2 linked regions of the Orrella dioscoreae genome follow. The protein of the gene in region 1 interacts with the protein of each later gene in a pairwise test. Links are inferred from orthologs where the notes say so. Each region holds a gene or a part of one and is shown on either strand. Other genes may lie near its edges.

Region 1 (5,588 bases):
CCAGTGGCCTGATGCCGCCTGGGTGAAATTGGAAATTTCGCCCGACACCCAGACTGCCGGAATGCTGCGATCCAGCAACTGCCCCACCGCTTGGTTCAACTGGGCAACCGTCAGGACAGACCGCGCCAAATCGTCATTTGTGACCGAAAGTCGTGTTGTCATAAGGCTGAGCGCAGAGGGAGCTGTCCACAGGCCGGCGGAGCGGGGAACGGATGATACAACAGCCACCGATTTGGCCCAACCCTGCCAGATGCCTTCAAAGAAACCATGCAAGCCATTGATTTATAAGAAAACATGGAAAAACGGGCAGTGCGTGCCCTGAGCGCGTACCGGCGCGCAAGCCCTATCCACGCGTACTCCGGCCGACTTGCACACAGAATTATCCACAGAATCTGTGGATAGTTTCGGCGTGGATCAAACGCCGGGGGCAACCTCCCGTAACAGGGGCTTGCCGCCCCGCGCCGATGCACTATCATTGCCAACCTGTCGCCTGACCGGCATGCCGCCGGATCGCCCAGGAGCTACCGTCTTGCTTTCCATCCTCCACGATGCCGGCTGGCCCGTCATCCCCCTGCTGTTCGCCTCGGTACTGGGCCTGGCGCTCATCATCGAACGCCTGCTGGCCCTGCGGCGCGCCCGCGTGCTGCCGCGCGGCCTGACCGAACAGGTGCTGGACATGCTGCGCCGCCGCCAGGACACGCCGGAAGCCCTGTCGCGCCTGGCCACCAACTCCCCGCTGGGCCGGGTGCTGGCCGAGGTCGTGCGCAACCGCCACCTGCCGCGCGCCGAACAGCGCCTGGCGGTCGAGGATGCCGGCCGCGCCGAGGCCCACAAGCTGGGCCGCTACCTGTCCGGCCTGGGAACGATCGCCGTGGTGGCGCCGCTGCTGGGCCTGTTCGGCACGGTCGTGGGCATGATCGAGATCTTCGGCGCCTACACCCCCGACGGCGGCGACCCCGCCCAGCTGGCGCGCGGCATCTCCGTCGCGCTGTACAACACCGGTTTCGGCATCCTGATCGCCATCCCGGCCATGATCTTCCACCGCCACCTGCGTGCCCGCGTCGAGGATTTCCTGCGCGACATGGAGACGGCCGCCGCCCGCCTGGCGCGGGTGCTGGCCCGCGACGAGGGCGTGTCGTGAATTTTGGCGGTCCGCGCGCCGGCCACGAAGAACTCGAGATCAACCTGATCCCGCTCATCGACGTCCTGCTGGTGGTCCTGATCTTCCTGGCGGCCACCACCTCGTTCATGCGCCAGAGCGCGCTGGAAGTCGCCCTGCCCCGCGCCCAGGCCGACGCTGCCTCGCCCCCCCAGGCCCTGGACATCGCCATCAGCCGCGATGGCCGCTATGCCCTGAACGGCGAGCTGCTGGAAGCCAGCGGCGCAGCCGCCATCGCCCAGGCACTGGCGCGCGCCGCCGCGGGCCAGGCCGATGCCGTCCTCGTCATCAATGCCGACGGGCAGGCCAGCCACCAGTCGGTCGTCGACGTGATGGAAGCCGCCCGTGAAGCCGGGATCGCGCGCGTGAACTTCGCCGCGCAGCGCGCACCATGACCATGGGCCGCGGCGCAACGCTGCTCCAGCGCCAATGGCAGACCGGCGGCTGGCTGTCCACCCTGCTGCGCCCGCTGTCCTGCCTGACGGGGCTGGCCATCCGGCTGCGCCGCCGGGCGCACGCGCAAGGCTGGCGCAAGACCTGGCGGGCCCCGGTGCCGGTCGTCGTGGTGGGCAACGTCTATGTCGGCGGCACGGGCAAGACCCCCGTCACCATCGCCGTGGTGCGCGCGTTGCGCGAGCGCGGCTGGCGCCCCGGCGTTATCAGCCGGGGCTATGGCGTGAAGATCGGCCCCGCCCCGCGCAGCGGTCGCGGCACGCTCTCGGCCGACGACTTCGGCGACGAACCCGCCCTCATCGCCCAGGAAACCCAGGTGCCGGTCGCCGTGCACCCGCAACGCCCGCTGGCCGGCAAGGCCCTGCTGGCCCGCTGGCCCGACGTCGACGTGATCGTCTGCGACGACGGCCTGCAACACCTGCCGCTGGGGCGCGACGTGGAAATCGCCGTGGACGACGAGCGCGGCGTGGGCAACGGCCTGCTGCTGCCGGCCGGCCCGCTGCGCGAACCGCCCGCACGCCTGGACACCGTGGACGCCATCGTCACCAATCGCAGCATGCACGCCACGTCCGACAGCGCGGCAGGCGCGGCCCTGGGCGTGCCCTACCGCAGCGACATGCGCCTGACGCCCTCGCGCTACGTCAACCTCGTCTCGGGCGAATCCCTGTCTGCGGCCGACTTCATGGCGCGCTATGGCGCCACGCCGCTGGCCGCCGCCGCCGGCATCGGCCAGCCCGAGCGGTTTTTCTCGATGCTGCGCCACGCAGGCCTGAACCTGGTGCAGACCCTGCCCCTGCCGGATCACTACGCCTATCACGGCTCGCCTTTCGATAGCCTTCAAGCCGAAGGCGTGCTGATCACCGCCAAGGACGCGGTCAAGTGCGCGGGCCTGGGCGACGAGCGGCTCTGGACCGTGCACGCCGACACCGCGTTCTCGCGCCCGGCCCTCTTCGACTGGCTCGACGTCCGCCTGCGCGCCGCCGCCGCCCAGCGACGGCAGCGGCACACCCAGCCCCCCCCCCCGCCCGGGAAAGTCGACTAGAATTCCTGGATGGAATCCCGTCTGCTCGACCTGCTTGTCTGCCCCGCCTGCAAGGGCCGCCTCCACTACGACCGCGCGCACTCGGAACTCGTGTGCCGCGGCGATCGCCTCGCCTATCCCGTGCGTGACGGCGTGCCGATCCTCCTGGAAAGCGAAGCCCGCCGCCTGGAGCCCCAGGCCGAGCGCCCGCCCGCCCAGCCTGCCTGAACCGTGGGCTTCATTGCGCTGATCCCTGCCCGTGCGGCCTCCACCCGGCTGCCCGACAAGCCCCTGGCCGACATCGGCGGCAAGCCGATGGTGGTGCGCGTGGCTGAAAGGGCCCAGGCCTGCGGCGCCAGCCGGGTGCTGGTCGCCACCGACACGCCGCGCATCGCGCAAGCGGTCCGGGCGCACGGCCATGAGGCCCTGCTCACCCGCGCGGACCACCCCACCGGCACCGACCGTCTTGCCGAGGCCGCCGAGCAACTGGGCCTGGACGATGCGCAGATCATCGTCAATGTCCAAGGCGACGAACCCCTCATCGAGCCTGCGCTGATCGACGCCGTCGCGGACCTGCTGGCCCAGCGGCCCGACGCGGCCATCGCCACCTGCGCCTGCCCGCTGGCCGATGCGCAGGCGCTTTTCACGCCCAGCATCGTCAAGGTGGTGTGCGGCGCAGACGGCCGGGCCCTGTATTTCTCGCGCGCGCCCATCCCCTGGGCCCGCGACGCGTTGTCTGACGGCGCGCAAAGGCTGGCCCCCGGACTGCCCGCCTGGCACCACATCGGCCTGTATGCTTATCGCGTCGGCTTCCTGCGCCGCTACCCTTCCCTGCCGCAAGGCGAGCTGGAGCGTTTCGAGTCGCTGGAGCAGCTGCGTGCGCTGGAGCACGGTCATACCATCGTCGTACACAAGACGCCGACGCCGCCTGCGGCGGGCGTGGATACGCCCGAAGACCTGGCGCGCGTGCGTGCCGTCTTCGCAAATAAGGTATAAGAAAGGCTCGCCGCCATTTTCGCCCCACGGGCTCCGGCCTTTTATAACCAGAATGGCGAAACTTAGCGGCGTAAATCCTGCATAATCGCCCCGATTTCACAAAAACAGCGTTCTTACTGGAGCACTCATGCGTCTCATCCTGCTCGGGCCGCCCGGCGCCGGCAAAGGCACCCAGGCGGCCTTTGTCACTCAGCAATACGGCATTCCCCAGATTTCCACGGGCGACATGCTGCGCGCCGCCGTCAAGGCAGGCACGCCGCTGGGCCTCGAAGCCAAGAAAATCATGGATGCTGGCGGCCTCGTGTCGGATGACCTCATCATCGGCCTGGTGCGTGATCGCCTGAACCAGCCCGACTGCCAGCCCGGTTATCTGTTCGACGGCTTCCCCCGCACCATCCCCCAGGCAGATGCGCTGAAGGATGCGAACATCGGCCTGGACTTCGTGGTCGAGATCGAAGTGCCCGAGAGCGACATCATCGAACGCATGAGCGGGCGCCGCGTGCATCCGGCCAGCGGCCGTTCGTACCACACGCGCTTCAACCCGCCCAAGGTCGAAGGCAAGGACGACGTGACCGGCGAAGCGCTGGTGCAACGTGACGACGACCGCGAGGAAACCGTGCGCCACCGCCTGTCGGTCTACCGCGACCAGACGCGTCCCCTGGTGGACTATTACGCCAGCTGGGCCGCCAAGGACCCCGCCGCCGCGCCGCGCTACCGCAAGATCTCCGGTGTCGGCAGCGTCGAGGAAATCAAGTCGCGCCTGTTCGCCGCCCTGAAAGACTAAGTTCCCATCGTGCCCACGCCTGGCGGCGCGCCCCGGTGCGCCGCCGGCAATCCCCCCTCCCGCCCGCCAGGGCAAGAGGCGTCACGCGCCGCGCGGCGCAGGATCGGCCAGGCGCCTGTCCATCGGGGTCCATCCCCTGCCGCGCGTGCGCGCCACGCCAGCCAGGAAACAGACATGGACATCACCAACAAGGTTTTCATCGTGACCGGCGCGGCCTCTGGCCTGGGCGCGGGCACCGTGCGCATGCTGGTCGAACAGGGCGCGCGCGTCGTGCTGGCCGACCTGCAGGACGCGGCTGGCGAGGCGCTGGCCGCCGAACTCGGCCAACGATACGTGCATTGCGACGTGACGAAAGAAACGGATGCCCAGGCCGTGGTGGCAGCCGCCACCGCCCTGGGCCCGCTGTTCGGCCTGGTCAACTGCGCGGGCGTCGCCCCCGCCGCCAAGACCGTCGGCAAGGACGGCGCCCACCCGCTGGAACTCTTCCAGCGCACGGTGGGCATCAACCTCATCGGCACCTTCAACATGCTGCGCCTGGCCGCCACCGCCATGGCCGGCAATACGCCCGAGCCCACCGGCGAACGCGGCGTCATCATCAACACCGCCTCGGTCGCGGCCTATGACGGCCAGATCGGCCAGGCAGCCTATGCCGCCTCCAAGGCCGGCGTGGTCGGCATGACGCTGCCCATCGCCCGCGATCTGGCCCGCAACGGCATCCGCTGCGTGACCATCGCCCCGGGCATCTTCGGCACCCCCATGATCTTCGGCATGCCGCAGGAAGTGCAGGACTCGCTGGCCGCCAGCATTCCCTTCCCGTCCCGCCTGGGCCGCCCGGAAGACTACGCCAAGCTGGTGCGCCACATCGTCGAGAACGACATGATCAACGGTGAAACCATCCGCCTGGATGGCGCCATCCGCATGCCGCCGAAGTAACATTGCGCCTTCGAGTCAGCCCTAGAAGTCCGTGCAATGAGTCTGCTCCGCTCGGCGGCCACCGTCAGCAGCTTTACCCTGCTGTCGCGCATCACCGGCCTGGTCCGTGACGTCATCATCGCCCGCGCCTTTGGCGCGGGGCCGCTGACCGACGCCTTCTGGGTCGCCTTCCGCATCCCCAACCTGTTGCGCCGCCTCTTTGCCGAAGGCGCCTTCGCCCAGGCCTTCGTTCCCATCCTGGG
Region 2 (5,404 bases), 2.2 Mb from region 1 along the record:
GGCGCGTACGCTCGCCGACGTCGTCGTCAACGAGGCATCGGTCCGCGTCCTGACCTCCTCCAGCGGCTTCAGCGACGACTTCCAGATCCGCGGCTTCTCGATGTCGAGCGATGACGTGGGCCTGAACGGCCTGTTCGGCCTGGCGTCGTCCAACCGCATGCCTGCCGCCATCATGGAACGCGTGGAGGTGCTGAAAGGCCCGGGCACGCTGATGAACGGCATCGGCCCCGCCAACAGCGTCGGCGGCGGCATCAACATCGTGACCAAGCGCGCCGGCGATGAGCCGCTCACCCGCTTGACCACCACCTATGAAAGCAAGTCGGTGCTGGGCATCCATGCGGATGTCGGCCGCCGCTTCGGTGAACAGAACCGCTGGGGCCTGCGCGTCAACAGCGTCTATCGCAATGGCCAGACCTCGCTCGACAACGGCCGCCAGGAATTCGGCCTGGGCGCCCTCGCCCTGGACTACCGCGGCGCTCGCCTGCGGTGGTCGCTGGATGCCTACACGCAGCGCGAGAACACCGACAACTTCCGTTCGCAGAACGGCTTCCAGACCGGCAGCAGGGTCATCCCCGACGCACCGTCAGGCCACCGGGCCATCTACAACGGCACGGAACTGATGTTCCGTGACTCGACCATCGCGTCACGCCTGGAATACGACTTGTCCGACAAGGTCACCGTCTATGCTGCCGGCGGCTACCGCTACGGCGCGTCCGAGCAAGACTTCCCGGCCGCCCGCGGCACCAGCGCGGTGTCGCCCACGGGCGACCTGAGCGTCACCAACGCCTGGTATGACGCCTACTCGCGGACCAAGACCGGCGAAATCGGCGCGCGGACCCGTTTCAACACCTGGGGCGTGAAGCACGCCCTCAATCTCAGCGCTTCGCGGCTCGAGCAGGAAAAAGGCAACTTCTTCCTGTCTGCCCCGCCCGCGTCCGCGCAACCCAGCAATATCTACCACCCTGTCAAGCTGACGCCGATGACCGGCGAACGCCACCGCCCGGGCAAGGCCTCGGAAGCCACGCTATCCAGCATCGCCGTGACGGATACGCTGTCTTTCCTGGATGACCGCGTGCTGCTCACGGGCGGCCTGCGCCACCAGCGCGTCGAGATGGACGCCTTCAACACCAGCACCGGCCTGCGCACCTCGTCCTACAGCGACAGCACGGTCACGCCGCTCGTCGGCTTCGTGGTCAAGCCCCTGGCCAACGTCTCTGTCTACGGCAACTACACCGCCGGCCTCACCACGGGCAGCGTCGCCCCCAACTCCGCCGCCAACGCGGGCGAATCCTTTCCGCCCGCCAAGACCAAGCAATACGAGGCTGGCGTCAAGGCCGATTGGGGTCCTGCGATGACCACCGTGTCGATCTTCCAGATCGAACGGCCCAACTCCTACACGGACACCACCACCAACATCTTCAGCTACGGCGGTGAGCAGCGCAATCGCGGCCTGGAACTGGCGGCGGTCGGCGAGGTGGTGGACGGCGTGCGCCTCATGGCCAGCGCCACGTTCTACGATGCCAAGCAGACGAAGACCAATGGCGGGCTGAACCAGGGCAACAAGGCGGTCGGCGTGCCGGATCACACCCTGAACCTGGGCGTGGGCTGGGACCTGCCCTGGGTGCCCGGCCTGAACCTGAACGCTCGCGCCATCCACACGGCCAAGGTCCAGCTGGACGCCGCCAATACGATCCAGATGCCCTCGTGGACGCGCTATGACGTCGGGGCGCGCTACGTGACGGAAGTGGCCGGCCGCTCAGTGGTCTTCCGTGCCAACGTCGAGAACGTGTTCAACAGCAACTACTGGCTGGCGAGCGGGTCGTTCGCCACCGTCGCCGCGCCGCGCACGGTGCTGCTGTCGGCGCAGATCGACTTCTGACCGATCCGCCGTTATTGCAGCAGGAAGGGGCCGCCACGCGCGGCCCCTTTTTCATTGGCGTGCGCCGCCCGCGCCTATCATTGCCCTTGCCGCCCGCAAGCCGACGTGGCGGCCGTACCACGGCAAACCACGCAACTAGACGACCGGTCTAATCTGATGCTACAGTGCGTTCCATGAGCACTTCGCACACCGTAGATACGCCACACACCCGCGAAAACATCCTTGCCCACGGCCAACGCATCATGGCCGGCAAGGGTTTCTCGGCCGTCGGTCTGAACGAGATCCTGACCGCCTCCGGCGTGCCCAAGGGCTCGTTCTATCACTACTTCGGCTCGAAGGACGCTTTCGGTGTCGCCTTGCTCGACAACTATTTCGACACCTACCTGGCCGAGATCGATGCCATCCTTGCCACCCCGGGCCTGGACATGTCGCAGCGCCTGATGAAGTACTGGGAGGCCTGGCAGGACAACCAGTCCTTCTCGGACTGCCAGGGCAAGTGCCTGGCCGTGAAACTGGGCGCCGAGGTCGCGGACCTGTCCGAGGACATGCGGCTGTCGCTCAAGCGCGGGGCCACCCGCCTTACCGCCCGCCTGACGCAGGCCATCCAGGCTGGCGTCGCGGAGGGCTCGCTGTCCATCGACGGCACGCCGCAAGACGTCGCCGACAGCCTGTATCAGTTGTGGCTGGGCGCCAGCATCATGGTGAAGATCGTCCGCAACCCCCAACCTTTCGCCACGGCCATGAGCACGACGCGCAAGATCCTGCATCTTCCCGCCTGAGCCGCGGGACCGCTTCCAGGCACCGCCGATAGCGGTGCTTTTTTAGCCCTTGCTTATAGACGACCGGTCTAATAAAAACAGACCACCACCTGGAGAAACGATATGAAAGTCCTGATGATCCTGACCTCGCATGACCAACTCGGCGACACCGGCCGCAAGACCGGTTTCTGGCTGGAAGAGCTGGCCGCGCCGTACTACGTCTTCAAGGACGCCGGCGCCGAGATCGTGCTGGCTTCGCCCAAGGGCGGCCAGCCCCCGCTGGACCCCAAGAGTAACGAGCCGGCCTTCCAGACGGCGGAGACTCGCCGCTTTGAAGCCGACGCATCGGCGACTGCGCAGTTGGCTGCCACCGTCCGCCTCGACAGCGTCTCGCAGGCCGACTACGACACCGTGTTCTACCCCGGCGGGCACGGCCCGCTGTGGGACCTGGCCGAGGACGCCACGTCGGCCGCGCTCATGGAAGCCTTCCTTGCCAACGGCAAGCCCATCGCGCTGGTCTGCCACGCCCCCGGGGTGCTTCAGCACGTGAAGACGCCCGCCGGCCGTCCCCTGGTCGAAGGCAAGCAAGTCACCGGCTTCAGCAATACCGAGGAAGACGCCGTCGCGCTGACCGACATCGTGCCCTTCCTGGTCGAAGACGTGCTCAAGGCGCAGGGCGGCATCTATACCAAGGGGCCTGACTGGGCGCCTTACATCGTGCAGGACGGCCTGTTGATCACCGGCCAGAACCCGGCGTCCTCCGCCGCGGCGGCAACCCGCCTGCTCGAGCAACTGGCCCCCGGCAAGTCGGCATGACCAAGCGCCAGATGATTCGCGCCCCGATCAATGAGGAGATTCCCATGCAGCATCCCTCGCTATTCACGCCCGTCACGCTGGGCCGCCAGGTCCTGAAGAACCGCATCGTTCTGCCCCCGCTCACCCGTCAGCGCAGCGCCCAGCCGGGCAATGTGCCGAACGCGCTGATGGCCGACTATTACCGGCAACGTGCCGGCGCGGGTTTCATGGTGAGCGAAGGCACGCAAATCGAACCACGCGGCCAGGGTTACGCCTGGACGCCTGGCATCCATCGCCAGGCCCAGATCGACGGCTGGCGCAAGTGACCCACGCGGTACATGCCGAAGGCGGCGTGATCTTCGCGCAGCTTTGGCATGTGGGCCGCGTTTCGCACACCGCCTTGCAACCGCAAGGCGACGCGCCCGTCGCCCCTTCCGCGATCCAGGCGCGAAACGTGAAAGCCTTCATCGAAACGGGCCCCGGTGTTGGCACATTGGTCGAGCCTTCACTGCCCCGCGCACTCTCCATCCCCGAGATCGAAGCGCTGGTGGACCTGTACGCGCAGGCGGCCAGGAACGCACTGGCCGCCGGCTTCGATGGCGTGGAAATCCATGCGGCCAACGGCTACCTGGTCAACCAGTTCATCTCCGCGCACGCCAACCACCGCAATGACGCCTACGGCGGCTCGCTGCACAACCGCCTGCGCTTCCTGCGCGAGATCATCGCTGCCGTCGGGGCGGTCGTCGGTCCGGACCGGCTGGGCGTGCGCTTCACCCCGCTCTTCTCCAGCACGGACCAGGATCGGGTCTATATCGGCTTCGTCGAGGACGATCCGCAACAGACCTACATCGAGGCGATCAAGTTGCTGGAAGCGGCCGGCGTCGCCTACGTCTCGATCGCCGAAGCCGATTGGGACAACGCGCCCGAGCTTCCGCTGGCCTTCCGCCTGGCGGTCCGGCAGTCCTTCAGCGGACGCATCCTGTATGCGGGCCGCTACACCGCGGAACGCGGCGCCAGGCTGGTCGACGCAGGCCTGGCGGACCTGATCGCATTCGGCCGCCCCTTCATCGCCAATCCCGACCTGCCCGCGCGCATCGCCAACGGCTGGCCGCTGAGCCCCCTCGACATGGCCACGGTCTACGGCGGCAAGGCGCAGGGCTACACCGACTACCCCACTTTCTCCCCACCCATCACCCAAGAGGCTTACGCATGAGCAACGGCATTGAAAACAAGGTCATCCTGATCACCGGCGGCAGCACTGGCCTGGGCGCCGAGACGGCCCGCTTCCTCGCGGCACGCGGCGCGAAGATCGCCATCGCGGCACGCCGCAAGGACAAGCTGGACGGCGTGGCCGCCGACATCGAAGCCGCCGGCGGCACGGTCCGCGCCTATGCGCTGGACGTCACGGACAAGGCCCAGGTCGAAGCCGTCGTCGCCGCCGTGGTGGCGGACTTCGGCAGGCTGGACGTCCTCGTCAACAACGCCGGCCTCATGCCCATCCGGCCGATGGCCGAGGTGAACACCGACGAATGGGACGCGATGATCGACGTCAACATCAAGGGCACGCTGTACGGCATCGCCGCCGCCCTGCCCCGTTTCCTGGCGCAGCAAAGCGGCCACGTCATCAACCTCAGCTCGGTGGCCGGCATCAAGGTCTTCGCGCCGGGCGGCACGGTGTACTCGGGCACCAAGTTCGCGGTGCGCGCCATCTCGGAAGGCTTGCGGCAGGAAGTGGGCGAGCACATCCGCGTGACGTCCATCGAGCCGGGCGCCGTGGACAGCGACCTGAAGTACAGCACCTCGGGCGGGGCCGCCGAGACGGTGCTGAACTTCTACAAGGATGCGATTCCGGCGAGTTCGGTGGCCAGGGCGGTGGCGTTCGCCATCGAGCAGCCCGCGGACGTGGATATCAACGAGATCGTGTTGCGGCCGACGAAGCAGGTGTTCTGAAGCCTTGAAAGAAACATGCCGG

The links. Proteins that work in one complex are often made in the same cells at the same time.
Region 2: the proteins of kdsB (region 1) and ODI_RS18760 interact in binary tests that used the Escherichia coli proteins (3 or more experiments, as listed by UniProt). The link is inferred for Orrella dioscoreae from one-to-one orthologs.

Annotation. Positions count from the first base shown.
Region 1 is NZ_LT907988.1:1,907,434-1,913,021, reverse strand. What follows is about bases 1,811-4,746. They hold kdsB (3-deoxy-manno-octulosonate cytidylyltransferase), read left to right. Parts: upstream 1,811-2,864; coding sequence 2,865-3,629; downstream 3,630-4,746. Other genes in these bases: ODI_RS08900 (3-hydroxyacyl-CoA dehydrogenase), read left to right, coding at 4,588-4,746; adk (adenylate kinase), read left to right, coding at 3,757-4,413; ODI_RS08915 (Trm112 family protein), read left to right, coding at 2,664-2,861; lpxK (tetraacyldisaccharide 4'-kinase), read left to right, coding at 1,811-2,654. Outside these bases: xseA (exodeoxyribonuclease VII large subunit), read right to left, coding at 1-162; ODI_RS08930 (MotA/TolQ/ExbB proton channel family protein), read left to right, coding at 500-1,141; ODI_RS08925 (ExbD/TolR family protein), read left to right, coding at 1,138-1,554; more of lpxK, read left to right, coding at 1,551-1,810; more of ODI_RS08900, read left to right, coding at 4,747-5,346; murein biosynthesis integral membrane protein MurJ, read left to right, coding at 5,383-5,588. UniProt on the Escherichia coli protein: Activates KDO (a required 8-carbon sugar) for incorporation into bacterial lipopolysaccharide in Gram-negative bacteria.
Region 2 is NZ_LT907988.1:4,070,057-4,075,460, forward strand. What follows is about bases 1,104-3,855. They hold ODI_RS18760 (TetR/AcrR family transcriptional regulator), read left to right. Parts: upstream 1,104-2,052; coding sequence 2,053-2,658; downstream 2,659-3,855. Other genes in these bases: ODI_RS18755 (TonB-dependent receptor), read left to right, coding at 1,104-1,879; ODI_RS18765 (type 1 glutamine amidotransferase domain-containing protein), read left to right, coding at 2,761-3,453. In the rest of the region: more of ODI_RS18755, read left to right, coding at 1-1,103; ODI_RS18775 (SDR family oxidoreductase), read left to right, coding at 4,642-5,382. UniProt on the Escherichia coli protein: Involved in response to both electrophiles and reactive chlorine species (RCS). Represses the transcription of the nemRA-gloA operon by binding to the NemR box.